4 regions of the Sphingomonas sp. SKA58 genome follow, and region 1 is predicted to be linked to each of the others. Evidence: predicted binding sites of a transcription regulator. Region 1 holds the regulator's gene; each other region holds the start of a gene.

Region 1 (7,253 bases):
CGGCCTCATCGCGGAGGTCAAGAAGGCCAGCCCGTCCAAGGGGTTGATCCGCGCCGACTTCGATCCGCCGGCTCATGCCGCCGCCTATGCGGCCGGCGGCGCGGCTTGCCTGTCCGTCCTGACCGACGAACCCTATTTTCAGGGGGCAGACGCCTATCTGGTCGCCGCTCGCGCCGCCTGCGCGCTACCGGTGCTGCGCAAGGATTTCATGGTCGATCCCTGGCAGGTGCTGGAAAGCCGGGCACTGGGCGCGGACGCCATCCTGATCATCGCCGCCGCGCTGGATGACGGCCTCATGCGCGAGATAGAGGATGCCGCGCTGGGCCTTGGCATGGACGCGTTGATCGAGGTGCATGACGAGGCCGAACTAGAGCGCGCCCTTGCATTGCGCTCTCGTCTCATCGGCGTCAATAATCGCGACCTGCGAGATTTCAGTGTGGACTTTGCGCGCACCTATGAATTGGTCGACAAGGCGCCGGCAGGCTGCACCTTCGTCGCCGAAAGCGGGCTTGGCAGTCATGACGATCTTGTCGCCATGGCCGATCATGGCGTCCGCTGTTTTCTGGTAGGGGAAACATTGATGCGACAGGCCGATGTCGAATCCGCCACGCGTACCTTGTTGACCGGGGCATGAGCGGCCTCACCCATCTCGACGCCGACGGCTCTGCCCGCATGGTCGACGTGTCGGCCAAGGCCGTCACTGCGCGCGAAGCCATCGCCGCAGGTCGGATCGACATGAGCGATGAGGCTGCGCGGGCCATCGCAGAGGGCCTGGTCAAAAAAGGCGATGTGCTGGCGGTCGCACGTGTGGCGGGCATCATGGCGGCAAAAAAGACCGCCGACCTTATCCCGCTGTGCCATCCGATCGCGCTCAGCGCAGTGACCGTAGATTTTACGCTCGACGATCATGGCGTCACGGTCGAGGCGACAGCACGAACGGCGGGCCAAACCGGCGTGGAGATGGAGGCGCTGACGGCCGCCTCGGTCGCCCTCCTCACTATCTATGACATGGCCAAGGCGCTGGACAAGGCGATGGTCATCCGCGACGTCAGGCTGAGGGCGAAGACCGGCGGCAAGTCGGGCGATTGGCGGCGACCGGAATGAGCCTGCTGCCGGTCGCAGAGGCGCAGGCCCGCTTGTTCGCTCTTGCAGAACCGCTGTCGGCGGAGACGGTGCCGATCGGCGAGGCTGTCGGCCGCTGGCTGGCGCAGGATCTGATTGCCTTGCGCGACCAGCCCTGGGCCGATCTGTCGGCGATGGATGGTTATGCGGTGCGCGCGGCCGAGCATCCGGGGCCTTGGCGCGTGACGGGGGAAAGCACAGCCGGCGGCGCGACGCCCGCGCCGCTTTCGGCAGGAGCGGCCTTGCGCATCTTTACTGGAGCGCCCGTGCCGCCCGGGGCCGACGCCATCCTGATCCAGGAAAACGCCACACGCGATGGCGACTTGCTCATGGCTAGCGGAGATCCCTTGCCGGTCGGTCGCCACATCCGTGCGCGGGCATCCGATTTTGCGCGCGGAACCCAATTGCTGAACAATGGTGCGCGCCTGGGCGCTGCTCAGGTTGCGCTCGCGGTCCTTGGCGGCCATGGCCGCGTGGCGGTGCATCGCCGTCCCCGCGTGGCACTGCTGTCGACCGGCAACGAACTGGTGCCGCCGGGGGCCGACACGCCGCCCGGCATGCTGCCCTCTTCCAATGCACCCATGCTGGCCGCGCTGCTCGCCGACCTGCCGTGCGACGTGATGGACCTTGGCATCGTTTCGGACGATCTCGACGCCATGACAGCCGCTTTTGTCCGTGCGACGCAGGCGGACATCATCGTATCAACGGGGGGAGCGTCCGTTGGCGACCATGACCTGGTTCGTCCCGCTTTTGCGGCGGCGGGCGGCACGCTCGACTTCTGGAAGATCCGCATGCGGCCGGGCAAGCCGCTGATGGCTGGAACGCTGGACAAATCCTTGTTTCTCGGCCTTCCCGGCAATCCGGTGTCGGCGTTCGTGACGGGCGCATTGTTCCTGCTTCCCCTGGTGCGCCATCTCTCGGGCGCTGCGCGCCCGCTGCCCTTCCTTACGGACGCCGCGCTGGCTTCGCCCCTGCCCGCGACCGGGGATCGTGACGACTATCTGCGCGCATGGCGTGGAATCGACGGCGTCGTGTCGGTGACGTCCCAGGACAGCGCCGCCACCGCCGCGATGGCGAAGGCGGATTGCCTGATCCTGCGCCCCGCCCAATCCCCGCCCGCCCAGCCCGGCGATCGCGTCACAATTCTTCCTCTTTGAATTGGTGATCCACATGACTGTGTCGTCAAGGTTTGCGGCGCTTGACTAATCTCCATGTGTTTCCTATGCGTTCCTTATTCGTTCCAAAGAAGGATCGCAGCGATGTTGACGCCCAAGCAGCAGGAATTGCTGAGCTTCATTCACGACCGTCTGGAAGAAGGCGGCGTTTCGCCTTCGTTCGAGGAGATGAAGGACGCGCTCGACCTGCGATCCAAATCCGGCATCCATCGTCTGATCAACGCGCTGGAAGAGCGTGGCTTCATCCGGCGCTTGCCCAATCGCGCCCGCGCGCTTGAAGTGTTGAAGCTTCCCGACGCGATGCATCGCGCCCCTGTCCCGCCGGTCGCCCTGGCGGCGAAGGCGGCGGCACCCATTCCGATCGCAGCCAATGATGTTCTGGAAATTCCTTTGCATGGCCGGATCGCGGCTGGCGTCCCGATCGAGGCGATGGAGGGGCAGGCGATGTTGTCTGTTCCAGCCGCCTTGCTTGGCTCGGGTGATCATTATGCGTTGGAAGTGTCCGGCGACTCTATGGTCGAGGCGGGCATTCTCGATGGTGATTTCGCGCTCATCCAACGCACCGATGTCGCGCGTGAGGGACAGATCGTCGTCGCCCTGATCGACGACAATGAAGCCACGCTCAAATATTTCCGACGCGACGGTGCGCGGGTGCGGCTGGACCCGGCAAACCCGGCTTACGAACCGCAGGTTTACGATCCGCGTCAGGTGCGTATTCAGGGCAAGCTCGCGGGCCTGTTGCGCCGCTATAACTGACGGGAAGGACGGCGTTTTCGCATCCGGGACTTGACGATCCAGGGATGCGCATCGCCTGGCCGATGAACGGTGTGAACTTCGCCTTCTTCCAGGCTGATCGACAGGCCACCCGTTCGCGCTAGGAGCTGGCGGTCGATTCGCAACCAGCGCGGGCGGCACCATAGCGGAAGGCGACGATCGCTGATCACGATATCAGCGCGTGCGCAAGCCGGTGCAAAGGCCGGCCGGTCGATCAGCATGTCACTGCGCGTCAGCAGCAAACGCCATGTCCGCCCAGCCGGATCGTGCATGTCCAGGGCGCAAAGGTCAGTAGAACAACGCGCCATCGGCAGGTCCGCAATAGCGCTGAGGTCGCCTTCGTAACCGGCGCTTTCCGACAGCGTATCACGAACATAGTCCCCCGCCCGATCGCGCAGGATCGCCATGCCGCTCCCGGATCGGACCGCAACATGACGCCCATCCCCCGTCACCAGCAGATCGGGCGGGGCCGCGACCAGCACCAAAGCGACGCCGACAAGGACCGGCGGCAAACCAAGCCATCTCCATCGCGTGCGCCAGAGGAGGCACCAGAGCAGCCCGACGATGACCAAGGCAAACAGCACCGGTCGCATGGCCGGCGCCAGCAGCGTCGCCAAGGGGCTTGCGGCCACTCCATGGGCAACGGCCAGCAACAGATCGAGCGCATGGCCCGTCAGCCACCAGAAGGGCGCGCCCAGTCCGACCAGGTCGAACAGCAGCGCCAGCACCTCCAATGGCATGACGACAAAGGTCGTGAGCGGAATGGCGATCAGATTGGCAAACGCCCCCAGCAGGCCGGCCTTGTGAAAATGAAACAAAGCAATCGGCATCAACACCAATTCAACGACCAGCCCCGTCGCCAGCGTCACCGCCAACGCCCGCGTCAGTTTCCACGACCAATTCTCTTCTCGTGCGGCGGCGAAGGCGCGAAATCGAGGATGCTCAGCCAATGCGACGATCGCCGTCACCGCCGCGAAACTCATTTGAAAACTCGGTCCGACGAGCGATTCCGGCCAGAGGAACAGGACGATCAGCGCGCCCGTGGCCACCAGCCGCAGTGTGATCGCGTCGCGGCCCAACGCGAGCCCGCCCAGAACAAGCAGGGCGGCAATACAGGATCTCACCGTAGGCACCTCGGCGCCGGTCAGCCAGGTATAACCGATACCAACCAAGGCGCCCCCACCCGCTGCGATCAGCATGAGCGGCCAGTCGAGCGCGGCCCTGCGGCTAAGCGCCATCACCCGCATCAAGAGGAAAATCGCCGCGCCGATCAATGCGGTGACATGCAAGCCACTGATCGACAGCAGATGCGCGAGGCCGCTACGCCGCATCGCTTCGGCATCGGCATCACTGATCGCCCCCTGATCGCCGGTGGCTAGCGCCGCAGCTATGCCTTCAGCCGGCCCTTCGACCTGATCCACTATATGTGCAAACAACCGTGCGCGTAGCGGTGGAGTTTCGCGCGTCGGCGCCAGCACCCTGATCGGCCTCAACGCCTTTCCCGTCGCGCCAATACCCTGGAAATAGGCTCGCGCCGCGAAATCGTATGCGCCCGGCACGCCGGGCGGCGCTGGTGGCATCAGGCGGGTGCGAAACCGTATAACAGCGCCCTCGCCCAGACCCTTGGGAACATCCTCGGACGGAATGTTGACGCGCACCGTGGCAGGCAAGCCAGGCGCATCGATCGGCCGCAACATGGCGCGCACTATATTCCGCGCGGGCACCGGCCGAACGGACCGAACTTCCGCGGTCATCTCGACGAAGGTCGCGCGCCCCAGCGGCGGTTGCCCCAGCAACGTCGCCTTCCCCCATATCAAAAGGCAGCCGATCGTCGCCAGCAAGGCCCCAGCCATCACGACATGGCGCAACCGTCCCGATCCGGGCGACAAAGCAGCCAGCGCCGCGACACCCAGCGCGAAGCAGCAAAAGGCAAGCCACTGTGCAGGATCGAGCAGCCAGAACCAGGCAACGATGCCTGCGCCGAGCCCGACAGGCGCCCAAAGCCCAACCTGCTCGCGTTCCGTTTCCAGCCATGTTTCGAGCGCTGAAAAAATCAGCATTGCGCGTGTCTTGAGCCGCCCGCGACAGGAGGTTTGTCGTGGCTCAAAAGCCATGCTAGGGGGCGTCGAATTCATGGATCAGATAAGGCGAATGTCAAAGAATATGACGGCGAGCGCAACGGGAAAAAGCAAGCAGGTGGTGACCCGTTTCGCCCCGTCCCCCACGGGTTATTTGCATATTGGCGGCGCACGGACCGCTCTGTTCAACTGGCTGTTCGCCCGCCATCATGGCGGCAAGTTCCTGCTGCGGATTGAGGATACCGACCGCGCCCGTTCTACCGAGGCTGCCGTTGCAGCCATCTTCGATGGGTTGGACTGGCTTGGTCTTGGCGGTGATGAACCGGCGGTCTTTCAGTTCGAACGGACCCCGCGCCATGCCGAAGTTGCCGCACAGTTACTCGCCGCGGGCCACGCCTATAAATGTTTTGCGACCCCCGAAGAACTCGCCGAATTGCGCGAACAGCAGCGGGCCGCAAAGCTGCCTATGCGCTATGATGGCCGCTGGAGGGATCGCGATCCCGGCGAAGCACCCGAAGGCGCACCCTACGTCATCCGTATCAAGGCGCCGCGCGAAGGCGAGACGGTCGTTGAAGACGCCGTTCAGGGCCGTGTGGTCGTGCAGAATGCCGAACTGGACGATATGATCCTGTTACGATCGGACGGAACGCCCACCTATATGCTGGCCGTCGTCGTCGACGATCGCGATATGGGTGTGACGCATGTCATCCGTGGCGATGATCACCTCAATAATGCCTTTCGCCAACTAACGATCATCAAGGCGATGGCCCAGATCGAAACTGGATGGGATGAGCCGGTTTACGCGCATATCCCGCTCATTCACGGGTCGGATGGCGCAAAGTTGTCCAAGAGGCACGGTGCGCTCGGCGTAGACGCCTATCGCGACGAAATGGGGATGCTGCCCGAAGCAGTGCTCAACTATCTGTTGCGGCTTGGCTGGGGGCATGGCGACGAAGAACTTATCTCGCTCGACCGCGCGATCGAATTGTTTGACATCGATGGCGTCGGTCGGTCGCCTTCGCGTTTTGACATCAAGAAACTGGAAAATCTGAACGGCCATTATCTGCGGGAGGCTGAGGATGTTCGGCTTGCGGCGCTCGTCGCGCCCCGCGTCGAATCGCGTCTGGATACACGCCTTGCACCTGCCCAAGCCGATATTTTGCGGCAGGCGATGGGATCGCTCAAGCCTCGAGCCAAAACCCTAAATGAAATTGCGGAAGGGGCCGAGTTCCTGTTCAAATCTCGCCCGCTCGACTTTGACGAGAAGGCTACGGCTCTGCTAGATGAACCCGCGCGTGCGCTGCTGATAAAGACAGCCGACGCTCTGCGGACCGTTCCGTCCTGGACGGTCGAAGCGATCGAGGACGTGATACGCCGCGTGGCAGAGGATGCTGGCCTGGGGCTTGGCAAGGTGGCGCAGCCGCTGCGCGCTGCGCTTACCGGCCGTACCGTCTCGCCGGGCATTTTTGACGTCCTCTTCCTTTTGGGGAGAGAAGAAAGCTTGGATCGACTGATCGCAGCCGGGCACGCTGCGGCCAGTTGATGGCACTCAAGGAGAAAAACATGTCGGATAATAAGGCCATTTTGACAATGGGCAGCGACGCCCAGGACTATGCCATCATGGATGGCACCATGGGTCCCCAGGTCATCGACGTTCGCAAGCTTTACGCCAATACCGGCATGTTCACCTATGATCCGGGCTTTACCTCGACAGCCAGCTGTGATTCTGGCCTGACCTATATCGACGGCGACGAAGGCGTGCTGCTGCATCGCGGCTATCCGATCGGGCAGCTTGCCGAACAGTCCAGCTTCATGGAAGTAAGCTACCTCCTGCTGAACGGCGAACTGCCTTCGGCCAAGGAACTGGACGAGTTCACGCACACGATCACGCGCCATACCATGATCCACGAACAGCTGACGACCTTCTATCGCGGCTTCCGCCGGGACGCGCATCCGATGGCGATCATGTGCGGTGTCGTGGGCGCGCTGTCGGCATTCTATCACGACTCGACAGACATTAATGATCCGGAACAGCGCCGGATTGCCAGCCACCGCCTGATTGCCAAGATGCCGACGATCGCGGCGATGGCCTATAAATATTCGG
Region 2 (7,253 bases), on a different contig from region 1:
CCCTCGACGCGGGCCAGTTCGGCGAGGCGGCGGCCGTGGCCGTCTCGGACCAGAACGGCGATCAGGTCGATGGTCTCGGCCAGCAGCGCGCGCGGGACCGTGACGACGGCCTCCTGGATGAGCTGCTCCATGCGGCGCAGCGCGCCGAGCGCGGTCCCGGCGTGGATGGTGCCGACGCCGCCGGGGTGGCCGGTGCCCCAGGCTTTGAGCAGGTCGAGCGCCTCGGCGCCGCGCACCTCGCCGATGGGGATGCGATCAGGACGCAGCCGCAGCGAGGACCGGACGAGATCGGACAGCGAAACGACGCCATCCTTCGTCCGCATGGCGACGAGGTTCGGCGCGGCGCACTGAAGCTCGCGCGTGTCTTCGATCAGGACAATGCGGTCGGAGGTCTTGGCGACTTCGGCCAGGAGCGCGTTGACCAGCGTGGTCTTGCCGCTGCCGGTCCCGCCCGCGACGAGGATGTTGGCGCGTGTCTCGACGCCATCGCGCAGCGCCGCCGCCTCGGCCGCCGACATGATCCCGGCCGCCGCATAGTCGTCGAGCGTGAACACGGCGACGGCGGGCTTGCGGATCGCGAAGGCCGGCGCGGCGACGACGGGAGGCAGCAGCCCCTCGAACCGCTCGCCCCCTTCGGGCAACTCGGCTGAGACGCGCGGGGACCGGGCGTGGACCTCGACGCCGACATGGTGCGCGACCAGACGGACGATGCGCTCGCCGTCCGCGGCGGCCAGCGTCATGCCGGTGTCGCTGATGCCCTCGCCGAGCCGATCGACCCAAAGCCGGCCGTCCGGGTTCAGCATCACTTCGATAACGGTAGTGTCGTCGAGCCAGGCCGCGATCGACGGACCCAGCGCCGTGCGCAGCATCCGCGCGCCGCGTGACTTCGCCTCGGAACGGATAGGGTGGACGGTCAAGAACAAGCCCCTGATGAGGGCCGGGCGAACCGCCGCCCGGCGTCAGGGGCACATCAAGAGAGACAGAAAAGGCCGTGCTTCAACACGTAAATGCGGTCGTCGTATTCTGGCGTAGAGAGACAAGAACTGGCGTAGTCAGCTCATTCTTCTTGGGTCGGAAAGTCCTCGCCGATTTCTTGTCTGACCTTCGGACCCTTCGCGAGTCGGCGGCCCAGCGCCTCCATGAAGGCGTCGTAGCGGTCGTTCCCCAAGCGACGCATCGCGGCGCGCTCCGTTTCGGGTGGCGGCGGGGTGTTCGACAGCCAGAAGCGCACGAACAGCGCGATCATCTCGACGCCGATCCCTGTGTCGCGTTCCAGCCGGGTGATGCGCCGGTCCAGCTTGTCGAGCCGCTTGGCGATGGCGGCCTCGCGCTGCTCATCGGCGTCGGGCGACAGGAAGGATGCGATGGCGGCCTCGGCGATCAGCGAGCGGGACTTGTCCCTCCGGTCGGCGTAGGCGGCGAGCGCGCGCATCAACTCCGGGTCGAGATAGACCGACAGGGGCGTCTTAGTCGTCATAGCTCGATGCCATCCTCGGGATCGAGCGACGCCTGCCGGGCCACGCGCTGCATCTGGCGGCGCACCGTCGCCTGCCGCGCCGCGTCGCCATCGGGGTCAGGCTCGTCCAGCTCGAACTCGTTGGCGGGCGCGGTCCGGGGCGTCGGCACAATGTCGATATGGCGCTCCAGCGCCGGCTCGCGGCGCAGGTCCGCATTGGCGGCATCGTCCTCGGCATCCGCCTTCTTGGCCGCCTTTTTCTTCTTCGGCTTCTTCGGCGCATCATGCTCGATCGGTTCGGGCATCGGCGGCGCCTCGATCGGCGCCAGGCCGCTCCAGTCGTCCGGGCGCGGCGGTCCGCCTCCGACATTGCTGTCGGGCGGCGACATCACCCGCTGCGTGAACCGCCGGTCCTTGAAGTAGCGGACCTTCTTCGCCCGGATCGGCGGGATGCCCGCGACCATGACGATCTCGTCGTCGGGCGGGAGCTGCATGATCTCGCCGGGGGTGAGAAGCTGGCGGGCCGTCTCGGAGCGCGAGACCATCAAATGCCCGAGCCAGGGCGAGAGGCGATGCCCGGCGTAATTCTTCATCGCCCGCATCTCGGTCGCGGTGCCGAGTGCGTCCGATATGCGCTTGGCGGTGCGCTCGTCGTTGGTGGCGAAAGACACGCGCACATGGCAATTGTCGAGGATCGCGTTGTTCGGCCCATAAGCCTTCTCGATCTGGTTGAGGCTTTGCGCGATAAGGAAGCTCTGGATGCCGTAGCCGGCCATGAACGCCAGCGCGCTCTCGAAGAAGTCGAGCCGCCCCAGCGCGGGAAACTCGTCGAGCATGAGCAGCAGCCGGTGGCGCGACTGCCGCGCTTTCAAATCCTCGGTCAGCCGGCGCCCGATCTGGTTGAGGATGAGGCGGATGAGCGGCTTGGTGCGCGAGATGTCGGAGGGCGGCACGACGAGGTAGAGCGTCACCGGCAGCTCGCCCTCGACCAGATCCTTGATGCGCCACTCGCAGGTGCGCGTGACCTGGGCCACGACGGGATCGCGATAGAGACCGAGGAACGACATGGCGGTCGAGAGTACGCCCGATCGTTCGTTGGCCGATTTGTTGAGCAGCTCGCGCGCGGCCGAGGCGACGACGGGATGGACGCCGGCCTCGCCCAGATGCGGCGTCGTCATCATCGCCCATAGCGTGCTTTCGATCGGGCGGCGGGGATCGGACAGGAAAGCGGCGACGCCGGCCAGCGTCTTGTCGGCCTCGGCGTAGAGCACATGGAGAATCGTGCCGACCAGCAAGGCGTGGGAGGTTTTTTCCCAATGGTTGCGCTTCTCCAGCGAACCTTCCGGGTCCACCAGCACGTCGGCGACGTTCTGCACGTCGCGCACTTCCCAGGCGCCCTTGCGGATTTCGAGCAGGGGGTTGTAGGCGGCCGACGCGCCGTTGGTCGGATCGAACAGCAGCACCCGCGCGTGCTGGGCGCGAAAGCCGGCGGTGAGCTGCCAATTCTCGCCCTTGATGTCATGGACGATCGCCGAGCCGGGCCAGGTGAGCAGCGTGGGCACGACGAGGCCGACGCCCTTGCCGCTCCGTGTCGGCGCGAAGCACAGCACATGCTCGGGGCCGTCGTGCCGCAGATAGTCGCGGCCGAGCCGACCGAGCATGACGCCGTTCGGCCCTAGCAATCCTGCGGCCGCGATCTCCCCGCGCGTCGCCCAGCGGGCCGAGCCATAGGTCTCGGCGTTCTTCAGCTCGCGCGCACGCCAGACCGACATGCCGATGGCGACGACGATCGCGGCGAACCCGCCCGACACGGCGATGAACGCGCCGGTCTGGAATATCTCCGGCGCATAGGCGTCGAAGGAGAACCACCACCAGAAGAAGGCCGGCGGCGGATAGATCGGCCAGTCGCCGAGCATGAACCACGGCGACCCAAGCTCGGGCTGATAGGCGAGCGCCGCGGCCGTCCATTGGGTCGCGGTCCACAGGGCGGCGAGCACAATCAGGAAGACCGCGAAGACCTGACCCCAAAGGATTTTGGTTGCCGACATGGCACCGAAGTCGATGCGTGCCGGATACCAAATCAAGTCGCTGTTATTGTGGAGGAAAGTCTAGCGTAGAAAGACAGGGCGTAGCGTAGTTTGGCCTACGCCGTGTTGAACAACTCGGGCCGCATATCCACCGTTGTTCCCTCTTTGTATCGCCGACACTTTCAGGCTAACGTGTCGTTCCCCATCTTCTGAGGATTCGCGGTGGCACACGGTTTTTTTGAAGAGCAACGCGAGCAGTCTGCTGTGAAAGCAGAAATCGTCGCGAAGTATTTCAACGCATGGGCGGATGTCATGATCGGCAATGCTCAAAGATATGATCAGATCGAGAAGATCGCCTATATCGACCTTTTTGCAGGGCCAGGGCGTTACAAAGATGGCGCAAAATCGACCCCGCTGCTGGTTCTGGAACGCGCTATTCAAAAACCAGAGTTGGCTCGCCTGCTTGTGACCATGTTCAACGATTCCGACCCCGGAAACGTGCAATCGCTTCGCCAAGCAATAGAAGAACTATCCGGTAGGGAATCGCTGGCACATCAGCCACAAGCGTTCTGTTCCGAGGTGGGCGACGATGCGCAGCAGATGTTCGAGCGTTCTCGGCTCTGTCCTACCTTCTCTTTCATCGACCCGTTTGGTTACAAAGGATTATCGCGCGGTATCATCCAATCGGTGGTGAAGGATTGGGGCTGTGACTGTGTTTTCTTCTTCAACTATTCTCGTATCAATGCGGGCATCAACAACGATACCGTGCGCTCGCATATGAATGCACTTTTTGGCGAGCAGCGGATCGACAAGATGAGGACAATCCTGACTGGTATGGGACCGGCCGACCGTGAGGCATTCGTGCTGGAAGAATTGTCGCAGGCGCTCAAGGAGCTTGGAGCCCAATACATTTTGCCATTCCGCTTCAGGCGCGCAGACGGAAGCCGGACATCCCATGCGCTCATTTTCGTGACGAAGAATATCCTAGGCTATGAGATCATGAAGGACATCATGGCGCGCGCCAGTTCGACCGAAGATCAGGGTGTGCCATCCTTCGAATATTCACCTGCCGATGAATGCTGCCCGTTGCTCTTTTCTCTAGCCCGCCCTCTGGAATCGTTGGCCGATGATCTTGCCGAGCGGTTTCGCGGCCGCCAGATGCGCATGGTTGATGCTTATCGCGAACACCATGTCGGGACGCGTTATATCTCGCGGAACTATAAAAAGGTATTGAGCGATATGGAAGCGGAGGGCCGAATCATTGCCGACCCGCCGGCCGAGAAGCGGCGCATGGTCAAAGGGGAACGATCTTTTGCCGACAAAGTGCTCGTATCCTTTCCTTAATCACTATTCGCCTTCTGTGAGTTCCGACCAGTGAGCATCCAGATCGAGTTGCGTGGTCGGCCTATCCCAATCGCTCCGTCCAGAAACCTTCCGGTATGCCCGGAGCATGAGCGGTGAGGCTTCGGGATGATCGGTCGCATGGACCATGTGATACATGGTGCGACCGCCTTGCCGTGAATCGTGAATCGCATAGGGGTAGGCGAAAGCATAACCAAGCTCGGTCTTGAACCGCTGAACAAGGAGGTTGGCACGTTCAACGCCTTGCAATCCTCGAAGCGTTCGCCAATCTGAACGCCCCCACCAGCGTTCGACCCGCGCAGCCGTGGCCTCCCGTCGAACGGCAGCAATCGATCGATCAATCCAGCCGGTGGCAAGGAAGTAGAATATCTCGATCTTCGTGCCCTTCTTGTGTTGAGCGATTGCCTCCACAGTTGACCAAGCGCATTCGAAGGTGCGCTGATCGAGCAATGCGAAGGTTGCCGTTCGCTCAGTTATCCGCCCGGATGCAAGAATTGTGGAGATGGTGGCGTTAAAGTCACCCTCCATCACATGGATGCGGCGTCTTTTGCTTTCATGCGCAGCCTTGATCTCATGCAGCAATGCGATCCCTTTCGGATCGATGTCGCACAACCATAGCTCCCGGACGCGCTGCGGTTCGGCTTCCAGAACAAGCTTAGCAGAACAGAGGTCGCTGCGTTCCCGCCTCTGCGGAGCTGCGAAACCATCGATATAAGCTCCGTGTTTGGTCACATAAGTAAAGAGCTTGATGTATTCCTGGATCAGCCGAGCCTTGTTCTCCGTCCAGAGTGGATGCCGGAGGGATTGGAAGTTCTTCTCGGGCGCGACTTTGATCGTCGGAATTTCCGACGCGTCAAATAGCATCGGTGACGAGCTCAGGCTGACCTCGACTTCGGCAAGCCGTCCCATATCGCCCCGTCGAGGACACGACCTGCGGCTTTTTTGCCCACGCGAAGCATCATCGTGCCATCAGCAGCGTGGCTCGCCCGTGCTTTAGCGAGATTCAAACCTTGTCCTGGCGCCCAATCGCCCCATTGCTTGAAATGGAACGGCACTTCGGATGCCATGCACTGATTGAGAAGATCCAAAAACCAACTCGGGCTGGACGGCCGCGCTTTCGGCCCACTCTCGCCGCCTGTGATGACCCAATCGATATGTTCGCCAAGCCAACGAGATATGTTCAATGACCCCAGTAACGGCTCAGCAGAGATGAATCTCACGGCAGCGGGAATCTCGGCAAGGTGTGGCAATCGTTCCTCAGCCCATTCCTGATCCTCGACCGTTGTTCCAAGCCAAATGTTTGCCGGCCAACTTTGCCCCCAAGGAACCATCTTTCGAACCAGCTCAGGTCGTTTGGTTAGCAGAAGCCAGTCGAGATTTGGCGTTGCCTCAATTAGCTTCCATAGCCGTATGCGGGCGTCATCCAAATCGCGCCGGTCCTCGAAGACGTCTGCCATCGATGCGCAGAATACCCGTGGACGTTCCCCGGCCTCAGCGGCGACGGCATCCCATTTTATCGGTTCCGACCAATGCTTGTCGCCGAAAAAGCGTCGTTCTGCTTTGATACCCCATACGCGACTGCCCACGCGCTTTGCCCATGCTTCAGCATAGCAATGCTTGCACGCGGGAGACACTTTCACACACCCCCACCAGGGGTTAAAGGTGTGCGTTGTCCACTCTATTCGAGAATTCTTGGCCAAATTAGATACTCCCGCTTTAGTCCTATAGCGGAACAAAGACGGAGCCAAGCGCTCCTTCATTGTTCAATGGGTCGGCCAATCGGACCGGGATACCCCTGCAAAAACACTCGTCGGCTGTGACTGAGAGGAGTAGAACAAAAAAGGAACAAATAGTCAATCCGTCCGGCTCCGTTACAGTCCCAGCCCCCGGCCGCGCCCGAACGACCAATCGACGCCGCCGCCCGCACGCATGACGCCGGAGATGTGCTTGCCGATCTGGCGGTCGAGCGAGGGAGACCAGGGCACGAGCTGGAAGCTGAGGCCGTTGTCGATCATGGCGAAGCGCCCCGAAGCGAGGGTGATGCGTTGGCGGACCGTGCCCGCGACATACTCCCCGGCCTTGGACGGCGCGTGCGGCAGGCCGATCTCGGCCGACAAGTCCTTGGCCGCTTCGTCCAGTTCGCGCCGCCGCAGCGTGTCGAGCAGGTTGCGCGCGAAGATGATGCGCTGGCCCTGCCGACGCGCGAGTCCCTCGTCGGCGAGATGCTCGGCGCGGGCCTCCATCGCGGCGCGCACCTCGGTTCCGAAGCCGCCACCAAGATCATGGCCGTCGTTCGACAGGTTGCGCCGGTCGAGCCAGGTCGCCCCCGGCGCGCGGACCTGTGCCGCAAGGTCCATGTCGGAGCGCACGGCCAGCGCCACCCGCTGCCGGCCTTTGCGGTCCTCGAA
Region 3 (7,253 bases), 470 kb from region 1:
GTCATAGCGCGAACCCAGCAGCCGGTCGTTGCCACCCCCGCCCAGCAGGCTGACCTTCGCCGACTGGTCGACCCACACTGCGTTAAGTTCGTTGTTGAGGTCATTGCCCTGCGCCACCACGGTCGCGCCGGCGGCCACGCCGATCAGCCGCACCGCCTCGACATTGTCGCCCAGTGCATATCCAATGCTCGACGTCACCACGTCATAGCCCGCGCCCGCCTGCTCGACCACGATGTCGCCGGCATTGTCCACGACATAGCTGTCATTGCCCAGACCGCCAGTCATCCGGTCCGCGCCCGTCCCGCCGTCCAGCAGGTCGCCATAGCGCGATCCCTGCAGATCGTCATTGCCGCCCTCGCCATAGAGACGGATTTGCGTGCCCGCCGCTGGCGCGACATTGACCCATACGGCGTTCAGCCAGTTGTTGCCCGCATTGCCGTGCGCCTCGACGGCGCCGGTCACGCCCATCAGGCGCAAAGCTTCAACATTATCACCCAGCCTATAGCTGATGCTGGTATCGACCATGTCGAACCCCTGGTCCGCCTGCTCGATCACCACGTCACCAGCATTGTCGACAATATAGCGGTCATTGCCAGCGCCACCCGTCATGCTGTCGACGCCCGTGCCCCCATCCAGCAGGTCGCCATAGCGCGAACCGAGCAGATTATCGTCGCCACCCTCGCCATAGAGCCGGATTTGCGTGCCAGCAGCCGGCGCGACATCGACCCACGCGGCGTTCAACCAGTTTTTCGCGCCATTGCCACGGGCATCCACCGCCCCTTGGGCACCGATCAACCGCAGTGCCTCGATATTGTCGCCCAGCGTGTAGCTGATACTGGTATCGACCATATCGAAGCCCTCGCCAGCGCGCTCGACCGCTGTGTCGCCCATATTGTCGACGATATAGCGGTCATTGCCCTGTCCGCCCTCCATCCAGTCCGCGCCGATGCCCCCGCTCAACAGGTCGACGCCGGCATTACCGTAAAGATGGTCGTCCCCCGCATCGCCATACAGGAAATTGTCACCTGCATTCCCGCGAATGTCGTTCGCCAAATCATTTCCGACACCGTCAATATTCAAAGCGCCGATCAAGATAAGATTTTCGACATTGTTTGCCAGCGAATAGCTCACACTGGACGATATCTGATCCAATCCCTGATCCTGACTTTCGACAACCACGTCATCAATCTGATCGACGATGTAGATGTCGTCCCCATCGCCACCGACCATATAATCCGCGCCGGATCCGCCGTCGATCAGATTGGCACCCTGGGTTCCAAACAGACGATCATTGCCCGCATAGCCGCGAATGTTGAAAGCATTGATGTCCGTAAAATAGCCATCAACGATGTTATCTCCGTCACTGGCGTCCAGAGTGTCGACATATTTACGATAGTCGACATACAGGTCTGTTCCGGAACCGATCGTGTAGAAGCGCAAAAACTCCTGGTTCACGGCGAAGCTGACGATATTGTCGGTCGCCGCATCGCCATTGGCATCGATTTCGATCGTGGCGACACCGCGAACAATCGAATATTTGACCTGGCCAGCCACGCCGGTGAAGGCATCGACCACTTGGGGGCTGACGCCGGCCGCACCATCGGCCTTGATGACGATCCGGTCGTCCGCATCGAAATCGGCGATGACCAGCGTGCTGGACTGGCTGCCGGGATGAATCAGAAATTCATCTCCTCCCCCGCCCCCCAAGATACTGTCCTCACCACCTACGGACAGCGCACTCTGCCCGCTCAAAAACTCGTCATTGTGTCGCGATCCGATGATAAAATCGGTTTGCCCGGACAGATGGAATGTCGGACCGACAGGGATGTGGATGACGTCATCCAGTCCTTCAGAATAGAGAGCGCGGTAGTTTAGTGGAGCCAAAGACGCATCGACGAACAGACCGTGGCCGGCTTCGGCAAAAACCTCCATCACGCCATCGGTCAGAGTGTAATTCCGGACAATGCCCAGATAATTATAGCGAATCTCGGTGATCGCAGATTGAAGGTCGCCACCAACGAACTCCCCGGCACCAATGAACTGACCGCCCGTGACGCTGCCATCGACGCCACTGATGACCGCCAAATTGTCCGCGCTATTGCCGACGGTTACATATGTGCCGTTTTCGCCTGCCATGAAATCCCCCGATTCAGCCCGCGATCCAGTGATGACAGGCCCAATCACGCCGGATCCGGCTGTTGATTTCGAAGGTTCGCCATTGAGCCGTAATTGGGACTTAGATTATATTCGGCGCGCTTCACCACCTTTGACAATCAATGCGGCGGCAAAAGTCGGCAGCCCATGACGTTACCAGCGTATCTCACTGAAGGTTGGTTATATGTCAACGACGTGGGCGGGGTCCACTTTGATTATGCGGCAAAAAACGAAGCCGATCACGCTTTGCACTTCGAGAACAGCGACTGCCAAGGTGCGCCAGCGGTTTCGCAACCGCCCTCGCATTTGCCCCTTCGCCCACCTATCTTCCACTCTGGACCCTTGCCAGGAACGAAGATAGAACATCCCTCATGAGCCTTCCCCACATCCAGAAGCAGAGCCATAGCGAATGCTGACCCACATCTCTGTCCGCGGCGCGCGCGAGCATAATCTCAAGGGCGTCGACGTCGATCTGCCGCGCGACAGCCTCATCGTCATCACCGGCCTGTCGGGATCGGGGAAATCGTCGCTCGCCTTCGACACCATCTATGCCGAGGGGCAGCGCCGCTATGTGGAATCGCTCTCCGCTTATGCGCGCCAGTTCCTGGAGATGATGCAGAAGCCCGATGTCGAGCATATCGAGGGCCTTTCCCCCGCCATCTCCATCGAGCAGAAGACGACCAGCCGCAATCCGCGCTCGACGGTCGCGACCGTCACCGAAATCTACGACTATATGCGCCTGCTCTGGGCGCGGGTCGGCATCCCCTATTCGCCCGTCACCGGCGAACCGATCAGCGCCCAGACGGTCAGCCAGATGGTCGACCGCGTGATGCTGCTGCCCGAAGGGACACGCTTCTACCTGCTCGCCCCCGTCGTGCGCGGGCGCAAGGGCGAATATCGCAAGGAACTCGCCGAATGGCAGAAGGCGGGCTACACCCGCGTCCGCATCGACGGCGAGATGTATCTGATCGAAGACGCCCCCACGCTCGACAAGAAATATAAGCATGACATCGAAGTCGTGGTCGATCGCCTCGCCGTGGACCCGGACATGGGCACGCGTCTTGCCGACAGTTTCGAGCAGGCGTTGAAGCTGGCGGACGGTCTCGCCTATGTCGATCTGGCGGACGGCGTCGTCCCCGGCCGCGAAGACGAAGCCGCTTCCCCCGACAAGAAGATGAAGGGCGCGGGCGTCCCCGCCAACCGCATCGTCTTTTCCGAAAAATTCGCCTGCCCAGTCAGCGGCTTCACGATTCCCGAGATCGAGCCGCGCCTCTTCTCCTTCAACGCCCCGATGGGTGCGTGTCCCGCCTGCGACGGCCTTGGCGAGCGGCAGGAATTCGACCCCGAACTGGTCGTCCCCAACGAAGCCCTCAGCCTCAAGAAAGGCGCGGTCGTCCCCTGGGCGAAATCCAACCCGCCCTCGCCTTATTATATGCAGGTGCTCGGCTCGCTCGCCAAGGAATTCGGCTTCTCCCTCGACACGCCCTGGACCGACCTGCCCGACGAGGCGAAGCGCATCATCCTATACGGCACCGGCGGCAAGTCGGTCACGCTGCGTTTCCAGGACGGCCGCAAAAGCTATGAGGTGAAAAAACCGTTTGAGGGCGTCATCGGCAACTTGAACCGCCGCCTGCTGCAAACCGACAGCGCCTGGATGCGCGAGGAGCTCTCCAAATATCAGCGCGCCCAGCCCTGCGAGACCTGCCACGGCGCGCGCCTCAAGCCCGAGGCGCTGGCGGTGAAGATCGCGGGCGAGGACATTTCCATCTCCACCCGCCGCAGCGTGGTGGACGCACTGGGCTTCTTCTCCACCCTCCCCGCGCAATTGAACGACCAGCAAAACCAGATCGCCCGCGCCATCCTCAAGGAAATCGTCGAGCGCCTGGGCTTCCTCAACAATGTCGGCCTCGACTATCTCAACCTCGACCGCACGTCCGGCACCCTGTCGGGCGGCGAGAGCCAGCGCATCCGCCTCGCCTCCCAGATCGGCAGCGGCCTCTCGGGCGTCCTCTACGTCCTCGACGAACCCTCGATCGGCCTGCACCAGCGCGACAATGATCGCCTGCTCGTCACCCTGAAGCGCCTGCGCGACCTCGGCAACAGCGTCATCGTCGTCGAGCATGACGAGGATGCGATCCGCGCCGCCGACTATATCGTCGACATGGGGCCGGGCGCGGGCGTCCATGGCGGCACCATCGTCGCGGAAGGCACGCTCAAGCAACTGCTCAAGAACAAGAAAAGCCTCACCGCCGATTATCTGAACGGCACCCGCCGCATCGAGGTGCCGGCCAAGCGCCGCAAGGGCACCGGCAAGAAACTCACCGTCCACAACGCCCGCGCCAACAACCTCACCGGCGTCACCGCGTCCATCCCGCTGGGCACCTTCACCTGCATCACCGGCGTCAGTGGATCGGGCAAGTCCAGCTTCACCATCGACACGCTCTACGCCGCGTCGGCCCGTGCGCTCAATGGCGCGCGCATCATCGCCGGCCCGCATGACAAGGTGACGGGCCTAGACCATTGCGACAAGGTGATCGACATCGACCAGTCGCCCATCGGCCGCACCCCGCGCTCCAACCCGGCGACCTATACCGGCGCCTTCACCAACATCCGCGACTGGTTCGCCGGCCTCCCCGAAGCGCAGGCGCGCGGCTACAAGCCCGGCCGCTTCAGCTTCAACGTCAAGGGCGGCCGCTGCGAAGCCTGCCAGGGCGACGGCGTGCTCAAGATCGAGATGCACTTCCTCCCCGACGTCTATGTCACCTGCGACGTGTGCCACGGCGCGCGCTACAATCGCGAGACGCTGGAGGTGAAATTCAAGGGCAAGTCGATCGCCGACGTGCTCGACATGACGGTCGAGGATGCGGTCGAATTCTTCAAGGCCGTCCCCCCCATCCGCGACAAGATGGCGATGCTCGCCGAAGTCGGCCTTGGCTATATCAAGGTCGGCCAGCAGGCGACGACCCTCTCGGGCGGCGAGGCCCAGCGCGTCAAGCTCGCCAAGGAACTCTCCCGCCGCGCCACCGGCAACACCCTCTACATATTGGACGAGCCCACCACCGGCCTCCATTTCGAGGACGTCCGCAAACTCCTCGAAGTCCTCCACGCGCTGGTCGACCAGGGCAACAGCGTTGTCGTGATCGAACATAATCTCGACGTCATCAAGACGGCGGACTGGATCATCGACATGGGACCGGAAGGCGGCGTCAAGGGTGGCGAGGTGGTCGCGGAGGGCGTCCCCGAAAAGGTAGCACAGAACCCACGGAGCTTCACCGGTCACTATCTCCGACCGATGTTAGGAATGACAACCGGGGACGAGCCTGTCCTGAGCGAAGTTCGAGCGTAGCCGAGAACGAAGTCGAAGGGCCGGAGAAGGTAGTGAAGGAGCCGGGGAGCTTTACCGGGCGGTATCTGGCACCATTGTTGGGGTTGGAGAGCGTCGCGGCGGAGTGACCAGATCAGGCTGATCGTCAGCACACAATTTTATACAAATACAGTTAGATAAGCATAATACCGGTTGTGAAATGGAATAATTGTGTGATCCTTTTGGAAACAGGAGAATCCCGTATGGCCACTGAACAGGAAATTGCACAGGGTGTTATGCTAATCGCTGCACAGCAGCCGAACGGAGTTGCGACGTTTCGGCGATGTCGGACGGAGATGCCCGCAATCGTAGCGCTAAATGCCGGCAACAACGCCCCTTCAATTACCCGGCCCGGTGAACCTATGTGGCACCAGATTGTGCGCAATATTAAATCGCATGATATCGCTGGCACCAACTATATTGCCCAAGGGTGGTTGGTTCATGTTCCTCGAACAGGCTACCGTATAACGCAAACCGGACGTGACCATCTACAAGCGTTAGGACTTTATCCGTAAAGCGCTTTATAACCCGGCTTAAACCATTTTAATTCAGTGCTCGCAGGAGCATTTTTGTCCCATACGAACCAAGCATACGCAGTTGTGCCGGTTCCTTTTGGCACCGCGCCAGCGGGATAAAATGTAATACGTTCACTGAACACCCAAACGCGCGAAGGGGGAGCATCTGTAAAAATGGTACGCTGGCGGTTGGCTCCTTCCAAAAAAGCTAGTCGCAACAGAAGCGCGAATTTGCGATCGGCACGCTTCAGCCCGGAACGAACAAATCCTTCTGCCGCATTGTAAGGCGGGTTGGTAACGATGTTCGGCGCTCTGCGCTCGCTATCGAGGAAGTCATGATCACCCTCGCCATAGCCGCGATCAATCAGATCGGAGCTAATAACCTTGTTGCCAGTTTTTTCGAGGACCTCTGACATAGCTCCATCGCCACAGGCGCACTCCCATATATCGCCCCGAAAATCTTCATTATCGATCAGTGCGCGAGTCGCCCATGCAGGAGTCGGAAAGAAGTCCGGCCCGTCCAAGTCGGCGAAGCGCTTAGTAGTGGGCTTAAACCCGCCGTTCAAATTGTATGTTGCATCCATTAAGAAAGCTTAGCAGAATCAACACGTTAGTCAACGAAAGATAAGTGACTCAAATGGTTCAGTTTTCTGGTGAGTTGCAAAAATAGCTTTGCTGTCACCACCTTGACGCCCCCGCCCCGCCCCCACATACTCCACCGATGACCACACGCATCGTCATCGACCCCAATGTCTGCGGCGGCCGCCCGATCGTCGTGGGCACCCGGATGCGCGTCAGCGACGTGCTCGATGCGCTCGCCTCCTCGGTCAGCGTCGAGGAACTGCTGGAAGACTTCCCCTATCTCACCCGCGAAGACGTCCACGCCTGCCTCGCCTATGGCGCGCGCGCGGTGGACCATACGGTCGTCCAAGCCGCCTGATGCACCTGCTGATCGACGCGCAACTGCCACCCGCCCTGTGCGGATGGTTTGCGGAGCGCGGCCTGATCGCCACCCATGTCAGCACAGAACTGGGCGGCCAGACACCCGATGCCATTATTGCGGCCCATGTCGAACGGCACGGCATGATCCTTGTCACGAAGGACGACGATTTTCTCCTGCGTCACCCGCCGGTCAAATCCCGTCTGCTCTGGTTCCGCTGCGGCAATATCAGCAATCGCGGCCTGCGCATTTGGCTCGACGTCCGCTGGCCGATGATCGC
Region 4 (7,253 bases), 140 kb from region 1:
GAGGCGCAGATAGGCGAGCGCATCGCGGATTTCGGCGCGCTCATAGAAGCGAAAGCCGCCGATGATGCGATAGGGCAGGCCGATCTGGATGAAGCGATCCTCAAACTCGCGCGTCTGATGCTGCGCGCGCACTAGGATCGCCACATCGTCCAGCGACCCGCCGCTCCGCTCGATCGCTTCGATATCCTCGCTGATGCGCCGCGCTTCTTCGGGGCCGTCCCAGACGCCGATGACCTTGACCTTTTCGCCCACATCAATGTCGGTCCACAGCGTCTTGCCCAGACGATTGCCATTTTCGGCGATCACGCCGGACGCCGCGCCCAATATATGCGGGGTCGACCGGTAATTCTGTTCCAGCCGGATGATCGTTGCGCCGGGAAAATCCTTTTCGAACCGCAGGATATTGGCAACCTCTGCGCCGCGCCAGGAATAGATGGACTGATCGTCATCGCCCACGCAGCAGATGTTCTTCCGCTCCTGCGCCAACAGCCGCAGCCACAGATACTGGCTCGAATTGGTGTCCTGATATTCGTCCACCATGATATAGCGGAATTTTTGCTGATACTGCTCCAGCACGTCGCGATGCATCTTCAGGATCGTCAGAACATGCAGCAACAAGTCCCCGAAATCACAGGCATTCACGTCACGCAGCCGCGCCTGATAGGCGGCATAGAGTTTCTGCCCCTTGCCATGGGCATAGCCCTCCGCCTCACCCGCGCTGACTTCGTCCGGCGTCAGCCCCTTATTCTTCCACTGGTCGATCAAGCCGCCCAGTTGGCGGGCGGGCCACCGCTTTTCGTCAATGCCCTCCGCCTGGATCAATTGCTTCATCAGCCGCAGCTGGTCATCGGTGTCCAGGATGGTGAAATTGGATTGCAAGCCGACCAGTTCGGCATGACGCCGGAGCATCCGCGCGGCGATGGCGTGGAAAGTGCCGAGCCAGGGCATTCCTTCGACCGCGTCGCCGATCATCGCACCGACGCGCGCGCGCATTTCCCGCGCGGCCTTGTTGGTGAAGGTGACCGCCAGAATTTCCGACGGCCAGGCGCGACGCGTCGCGACCAGATGGGCCAGCCGCGCCGTCAGCGCCGCCGTCTTGCCGGTTCCCGCGCCGGCCAGCACCAGCACCGGCCCCTCGGTCGTCAGCACGGCCTCTCGCTGTGGCGTGTTGAGGCCCTTCAAATAAGAGGGATCGTTGGGTGAAGGTGCGGGAAGCGTCATGCAAAATCAACTAGGGTCGGGCAGGGATGGGGGCAAGGGCAGGGCCTTGCCAGTTCGCCCTTTCTATGAGAACAAAAAGCGAATCATGCAAGGGGATGACTGTCATGCTCACCGGCCAATGCCAATGCGGTGCCATTCGCTATACGGTGCAGGGCGATCCGGCGTATAGCGCGCTATGCCATTGCGGCGATTGCCGGGCGAGCGCCGGAGCGCCGATGGTCGGATGGGCGCTGTTTCCCGAGGACAAGCTTATCATCAGTGGCGAGCCGGTCAGCTATCGCTCGTCCGAAAACGCGATCCGTCAATTTTGCGGGACCTGCGGCACCGGGCTTTTCTACCGCAATCCCGTTGTCTTTCCGGGCGGGATCGACCTTCAGACCGCGACGCTGGACGATCAGGACGCGATCCCTCCCCAAGCGCATATCCAATGGGCCGAAGCGGCGCCATGGGTAAAGGCGATACAGGATTTGCCCAGGTTCGATCGCTATCCCGAAGCCCCTTGAGCTTTAAGAAGGGCATGGCACCCGGATATTTTCGTCGCTATTCGGGAACGGCTTTTCCTTGCGCGGTGTTCTGTCTTTCGCACGAGCGGGCACCGGGGCACGATAAAAGGAAAGGATGTTCCCGATGAAAACGTTCCTGTTGGCAGGCGCCGCCCTGCTTGGCGTTTCGGCCATTTCCGGCACGGTCCTCGCGCAAGACGCCATGACACCGGGCAGCATGACACCGGGCAGTCAGCCGCCCGCCGACACCATGACCCCGCAGACCGACCCGGCCATGCCCACGCCGCCCGCAAATCCCTCGACGAATATGCCGACGCAACCCGACGGCTCGTCCATGCCCATGCCCGCTGACCCGAATGCAGGCCAGCCTACCGGCGCCGTGCCGGCTGATCCCGGTATGATGCCCGCCCCTGCCAATGCGCCCCGCGATCCCGCAGCGCCGATGGGCTCGGCGGAAAATCCCGTGACCATGGGCGGCAATATGACGCCGCCCCCGACCGAGGCGAAGGACTATCCCGTCTGTTCGCGCACGGTTCAGGACAGCTGCATCAATCGCGGCCAAGCCCGTGCTATGCGCAAGCCCGGCTGAGTCGGCCGGCTTAGCCAATGGCTCGGCCATATGAGGGCCGGTCCGGCATTTCGGACCGGCCTTGTCTGCGCGACGTGCCTTATTCCGGCCGCAAAAGCGTCAACCGCGCCTTGCCGACGTCGCGGCTGGCGTCGATAGCATAGCCTTTCACGGCGACGTCTTCCCGATGGCCGGTTTCGATCGAAATCCAGCTGGCCGGTCCGGTCCATCCCAATCGTCCGAGCTTATCCAGTGCGACTTGGCCCGCGCCCGTGTCATAGGGCGGGTCCATGAAGATGATGTCCAGCGGCGCAGGGGCTGGACCAAGCGTCAATACGCTCGACGGACGAATGTCGGGACGAACGCCAAAGCGATCACCATTGGCGCGGATCGCGTCCAGCGCCGCCTTGTCCTGCTCGACGAACAGGCATGTGGCCGCGCCGCGTGAGAGCGCTTCGAACCCCAAGGCGCCCGACCCTGCGAAAAAGTCCCCTACCGCCAGACCTTCGAAAGACCCGATCCGGCTTGTCAGCATGGAAAACAGCGTTTCGCGCGTGCGATCCGCCGTGGGGCGCGTCGCGTCGGCCTTGGGCGCGGTCAGCGGGCGACCGCGCCATTCGCCGGCGATGATCCTCATGCCGCGCCGCCCTTCAGGGTCTTGCGAAAAAGAATGAGGTCGTGCTGGCGCACTTCCTCCACCGTTCCGACCGCCAGTTCCCCCAGGGAAAAGGGGCCATAGGCCGTACGGATCAATCGGTTCACCTTCAGCCCCAGATGTTCCAGCACGCGCCGGACCTCGCGATTCTTGCCTTCGGTCAGCGTCATTTCAATCCATTGGTTGCGCCCGGTCCGGCGCTCCAGATTAGCCTCAATCTGGCCGTAGCGAATGCCGTCGATTTCCAGCCCGTCGAACAGGTCCTCCAATTGTTGCTGGCTGACCTCTCCGAACGCCCGCGCACGGTAGGTGCGTGGCACGCCGGTCGCAGGCAATTCCATCTGCCGCTTGAAACCGCCATCGGTCGTCAGCAGCAGCAGCCCTTCGGTGTTCATGTCCAGGCGCCCTATCGGCATGACACGGGGCAGTCCGTCGGGCAGGCGATCATAAATGGTCGGGCGACCGGCCGGATCCCGTTCTGTCGTCAAGCACCCGGTGGGCTTGTGGAACAGGAACAGCCGCGTGGGCGCAGGGGCGGCAATGGCGACGCCGTCGACCGTAACGCCATGCAGCGACGTCAGCAGCGTCGCGGGCGTATCAACCGGCGCGCCATCCAGGGCGATGCGCCCGTCTGCGATCATCCTTTCGATTTCCCTGCGTGACGCGACTCCGGCCCGCGCCAGCAGCTTGGCGATACGCTGAGGTTCGTTCTTGCCGGAGGCTGCTGCGGCCGCGCGGGCGGGATGCGGATTGGCTTCCTGCGCGGCCCGGGGCGATCGGCGGACGGTGGACTTCCCCGTCGCGGGGCGCTGACGCGGGCCGTCAGGACGCTTAGGGCCACCGCCGCCTGCCCCCCTACGAGGCGATCCGGATTTTTTCGGCGGTTCCACGGTCAATTCCTTTTCCTTGTCACTGGCCGTTCCCATATCCGAACAAAGCCAGCATTGAGCTGAAATGTGCCGCTCCGGAGACTATGCGAAGGAGTTTGCGTCCCGTGGGGCAACCCGGTGCGGGCGCGCGGCGTTTCTCTTATCGCATGGCGGAATCAGGGCGGGCTTGGCAAATGTTTTTCGGTTTGTTGAAAGAGGAAGAAAAGCGGCCCTCACGGCGCAAGGCAATCAAATCCATCCTGGTGGTGGAAGATGAGCCGCTGGTAGCCTTTGACAATGAACATGCGCTGGAACAGGCGGGCTACCGGATCGCTGCCACCGTCGACGACCATGATCATGCCGTGCGCGTCATTGATGAAGGCGGCGTGGATCTGGTGGTGGCCGACGTCGCCCTCCAAGGCGAAAAAAGCGGAATCGACGTCGCGCGTCATGCCGCGGAACGCGAGCTGCCGGTGCTGTTCGTCACTGGGCGCTGTCCGGGGGACGCCCGCGCGCTGGCCATCGGCTGTCTGTCCAAACCCTATGCCCAGCGAGACCTGATCGCGGCGATCCAGGTGGTCGACGCGGTCCTGCGCGGCGCGCGCCGGCCCAAGTTGCCGCCGGGCCTCACCCTGTTCGAGCCGCGCGGCTGATCGCTGCAATCGCTGCTTGCCTGATGCGCCTCACGCCATATGGTGGCGCAAACGGACGCCAAGGGGATCGCGCGCATTTATGACCGAAGTTATGCAGGGCAGGCGCTCATGGGTGGATGCTGTGAAACCCTATGCGGAAAAAGCCCCGCTCGCCGCCTTTTTCCTGGGCGTTTCCTCCGGCTTTCCCTTCGCCATGATCGGCGCAACGCTCACGACGCGCCTGGCGCAGGACGGGATAGACAAGAAGGCGGTGACGGCCTTCACCCTGGCGTTTCTCGTCTATAATCTGAAATGGATCTGGGCGTGGATTGTCGATGGCGTCCGCGTGCCGATCATCGGCCGTTTGGGTCAGCGCGTGTCCTGGCTGCTTATTGCTGGTGCGTTGTCGATCCTCGCGGTCGTCAACCTAGCCCTGGTGGATCCGACCACCAGCCTGCTCCAGACCGCTTATGCCGCAATCCTGGTCGGTGTCGCCGGTGCGACCTATGACATCGTCATCGATGCCTATCGCATCGAAATATTGGAGCCGCGCCAACTGGGCATCGGGTCGGGCATGTCGCAATATGGCTGGCGCATCGGATCGGTCGCGGCCGGATCACTGGCGCTCGTGCTGGCGGCGCGGATCGGCTGGCATGGCGCCTATCTTGCCTGCGCGGTCTTCGCTCTTCCGGCCATGCTGACAGGCTTGATCGTCGGCGAGCCCACGCGGCATCGCGAGGCCGTCAGTCGTCGCGGACTGGGGGAGGTCTGGCAATCCATCGCCGGCCCCCTTGCCGAATTTTTCCGCCGGCGCGGCGCGTTCCTGGTGCTGCTCTTCATCCTGTTGCACAAGATCGGCGATACGCTGGCCAACCTGACCTTCCGCCTGCTGTTTGACGACATGGGCTACAGCAATGACGAAATTGCCATTTATGACGTCGGCATGGGCTTCTGGGCCTATCTTGTCGGGATTTTCATTGGCGGCATTCTGTATGCGCGGCTCGGCATGAAGCGGTCGGTGCTGATCAGTCTCGTGCTGATGTGCGTGTCCAATTTCAGCTTTGCCGCGCTCGCGGCGCTCGGCAAAAGCAATTGGGGCATGGCCGGCGCGATCGGCTTTGAAAATTTCGCGAGTGGCATCGGTGGCGTGACGGTCGTCGCCTATTTCTCTGCCCTGTGCGACTTGCGCTTCACCGCCTCGCAATATGCGCTGATTTCCGCCGCGGCCAGCATCGTTGGCCGTTTCCTGACCGGCACGACGGCCGGCGCGTTGATCGAACGCTTTGGCTATGTCGATTTCTACCTTCTGACCACGGGTCTAGCCGTACCGGGGATCCTGCTATTCTGGCTGATGATGCGCGCCGGCCTGATCGACGCGAGCGTGGGAACGGCAGCGACGGCGGGGAAGGATCAGCCCGCCGCGTAAAGATCGAGCGGTCGGCCCAGGTCGCTGTGGGCCTGTGCCACCGCCTGCAGGCAGGTCAGCGCGCCCAGGGCATGGTCATTGCCCAAAAGCGCGCTCACCTGGTCATAGGCCTGATTCGGATCGCGCAGGGCCAGCCCCGTCGCTTCCATCATCCTTGCCTCATCAGGGGTCATCCGCGCGCAGCAGCAGGGTGCGACCATGATCCTGCGGCTCGATGCGCGGGCCAGTTCCAGCATCATCGCGCGCATCAGCACCAGCGGCCGACGGTAGCTGCGTCCGAAAGCCCCCAGCATGGCGTTGGCCGCATGCGCGTCATTCACCCCGGCGCTGGCCATCCGGCGCATCACGAACAGGAATAGCCGGTTGCCATAGCCGCCCGGAATAGGACGGGGCAAATCGACGGGGGAAGTCTCTCCATAAGCCATAGAATCGCGCCTTCTTGATTGGTCGAAGCCGCAGGATAGGCTATTGCGAAGCAGTCGCAAGTATATTCAGTCGGGTAATTGCCCGTTCAGTCGCAAAATCTGCCCGGCCAAATAGAGCGATCCGCCCATCAGCAGCTTGGCCGGCGGCTCGGCAAGGGACGCCACGGCCAGAATCGCGGCGTCCGGCCCTTCATGGGCGGTGCAGCCAATGCCCCAATGATTGGCAATGGCGGCGAAGCGATCGGCCGGGTGATGATCATGGCCGGGTACGGGCAATGCGTGGATATGTCCGACGATGCCGGCAAAGGGCGCGAGGAAGGCGTCAATATCCTTGTTGGACAGCATGCCGACCACGAGATGAAGCTTTCGCCCCTCCAGCCGTTCCGGCGTAAAATAGGCGGCGATGGCTTCGCCCGCTGCGGCATTATGGCCGCCGTCCAGCCATGTGTCGGTACTGGGCGGCAAGGGCGCCAGCAACGGTCCGCGCTCCAATCGCTGCAAGCGGGCGGGCCATTGCGCCCAGAGCGGCGCAGCCTTGAGCGCGGCGTCGGACAATGGCACGACGTGCTGATGACGCAGCATGGCGATGGCAAGCGCCGCATTGTGAACCTGATGCGCGCCCGCCAGCCGGGGCAAGGGCGTATCGATCCGTCCATGCGCGTCGCGATAGTGGAGCCGGTCGCGATAGACGGCGGCATCCCACCCGTCGCCCTGACCGATCCACTGCGTCCCTGCTTGCGTCACCGCCGCCGTCATGATCGGCTCGAGCAGGTCTGGATAGCGCTGCGTTACCAGTGGCGCGCCCGCCTTTGCGATGCCGGCCTTTTCCGCGGCGATCAGCGCCAGCGTGCCGCCCAGAAAGGCCTGATGATCGATGCCAAGCTGCGCGATGCCGCAGACGACGGGATCAACGATGACATTGGTCGCATCGAGCCGTCCGCCAAGCCCCACTTC

What was found. Region 1 encodes LexA, which represses DNA repair genes until DNA is damaged. Its sites were predicted from a motif close to GTTCCNCNCTTGTTCT; they were not measured.
Region 2: SKA58_RS13365 (three-Cys-motif partner protein TcmP) is a predicted target of LexA. The motif match lies at 3,629-3,644, and genes of this name have one in related genera.
Region 3: uvrA (excinuclease ABC subunit UvrA) is a predicted target of LexA. The motif match lies at 2,503-2,518, and genes of this name have one in related genera.
Region 4: SKA58_RS07785 (ATP-dependent helicase) is a predicted target of LexA. The motif match lies at 1,290-1,305, and genes of this name have one in related genera.

What each region holds. Positions count from the first base shown of each region.
Region 1 covers NZ_CH959306.1:1,350,000-1,357,252, forward strand. Annotated here, with positions in the region: gene trpC (indole-3-glycerol phosphate synthase TrpC) at 1-634, shown strand, start outside; gene moaC (cyclic pyranopterin monophosphate synthase MoaC) at 631-1,104, shown strand; gene SKA58_RS07065 (molybdopterin molybdotransferase MoeA) at 1,101-2,279, shown strand; gene lexA (transcriptional repressor LexA) at 2,382-3,053, shown strand; gene SKA58_RS07075 (ComEC/Rec2 family competence protein) at 3,044-5,131, opposite strand; gene gltX (glutamate--tRNA ligase) at 5,235-6,692, shown strand; gene SKA58_RS07085 (citrate synthase) at 6,713-7,253, shown strand, end outside.
Region 2 covers NZ_CH959307.1:809,255-816,507, reverse strand. Annotated here, with positions in the region: gene trbB (P-type conjugative transfer ATPase TrbB) at 1-917, opposite strand, end outside; gene SKA58_RS13375 (CopG family ribbon-helix-helix protein) at 1,058-1,477, opposite strand; gene SKA58_RS13370 (conjugal transfer protein TraG) at 1,474-3,504, opposite strand; gene SKA58_RS13365 (three-Cys-motif partner protein TcmP) at 3,706-4,827, shown strand; gene tcmP (three-Cys-motif partner protein TcmP) at 4,831-5,754, opposite strand; gene SKA58_RS13355 (DUF5131 family protein) at 5,721-6,545, opposite strand; gene SKA58_RS13350 (relaxase/mobilization nuclease domain-containing protein) at 6,717-7,253, opposite strand, start outside.
Region 3 covers NZ_CH959306.1:1,821,455-1,828,707, forward strand. Annotated here, with positions in the region: gene SKA58_RS19140 (calcium-binding protein) at 1-2,136, opposite strand, end outside; gene SKA58_RS20335 (hypothetical protein) at 2,135-2,305, shown strand; gene uvrA (excinuclease ABC subunit UvrA) at 2,564-5,500, shown strand; gene SKA58_RS19460 (hypothetical protein) at 6,024-6,617, opposite strand; gene SKA58_RS09245 (DUF433 domain-containing protein) at 6,755-6,973, shown strand; gene SKA58_RS09250 (DUF5615 family PIN-like protein) at 6,973-7,253, shown strand, end outside.
Region 4 covers NZ_CH959306.1:1,490,299-1,497,551, reverse strand. Annotated here, with positions in the region: gene SKA58_RS07785 (ATP-dependent helicase) at 1-1,221, opposite strand, end outside; gene SKA58_RS07780 (GFA family protein) at 1,326-1,724, shown strand; gene SKA58_RS19835 (hypothetical protein) at 1,849-2,313, shown strand; gene rsmD (16S rRNA (guanine(966)-N(2))-methyltransferase RsmD) at 2,393-2,929, opposite strand; gene SKA58_RS07765 (pseudouridine synthase) at 2,926-3,837, opposite strand; gene SKA58_RS07760 (response regulator) at 4,011-4,469, shown strand; gene SKA58_RS07755 (AmpG family muropeptide MFS transporter) at 4,549-5,874, shown strand; gene SKA58_RS07750 (DUF6628 family protein) at 5,859-6,299, opposite strand; gene SKA58_RS07745 (bifunctional folylpolyglutamate synthase/dihydrofolate synthase) at 6,366-7,253, opposite strand, start outside.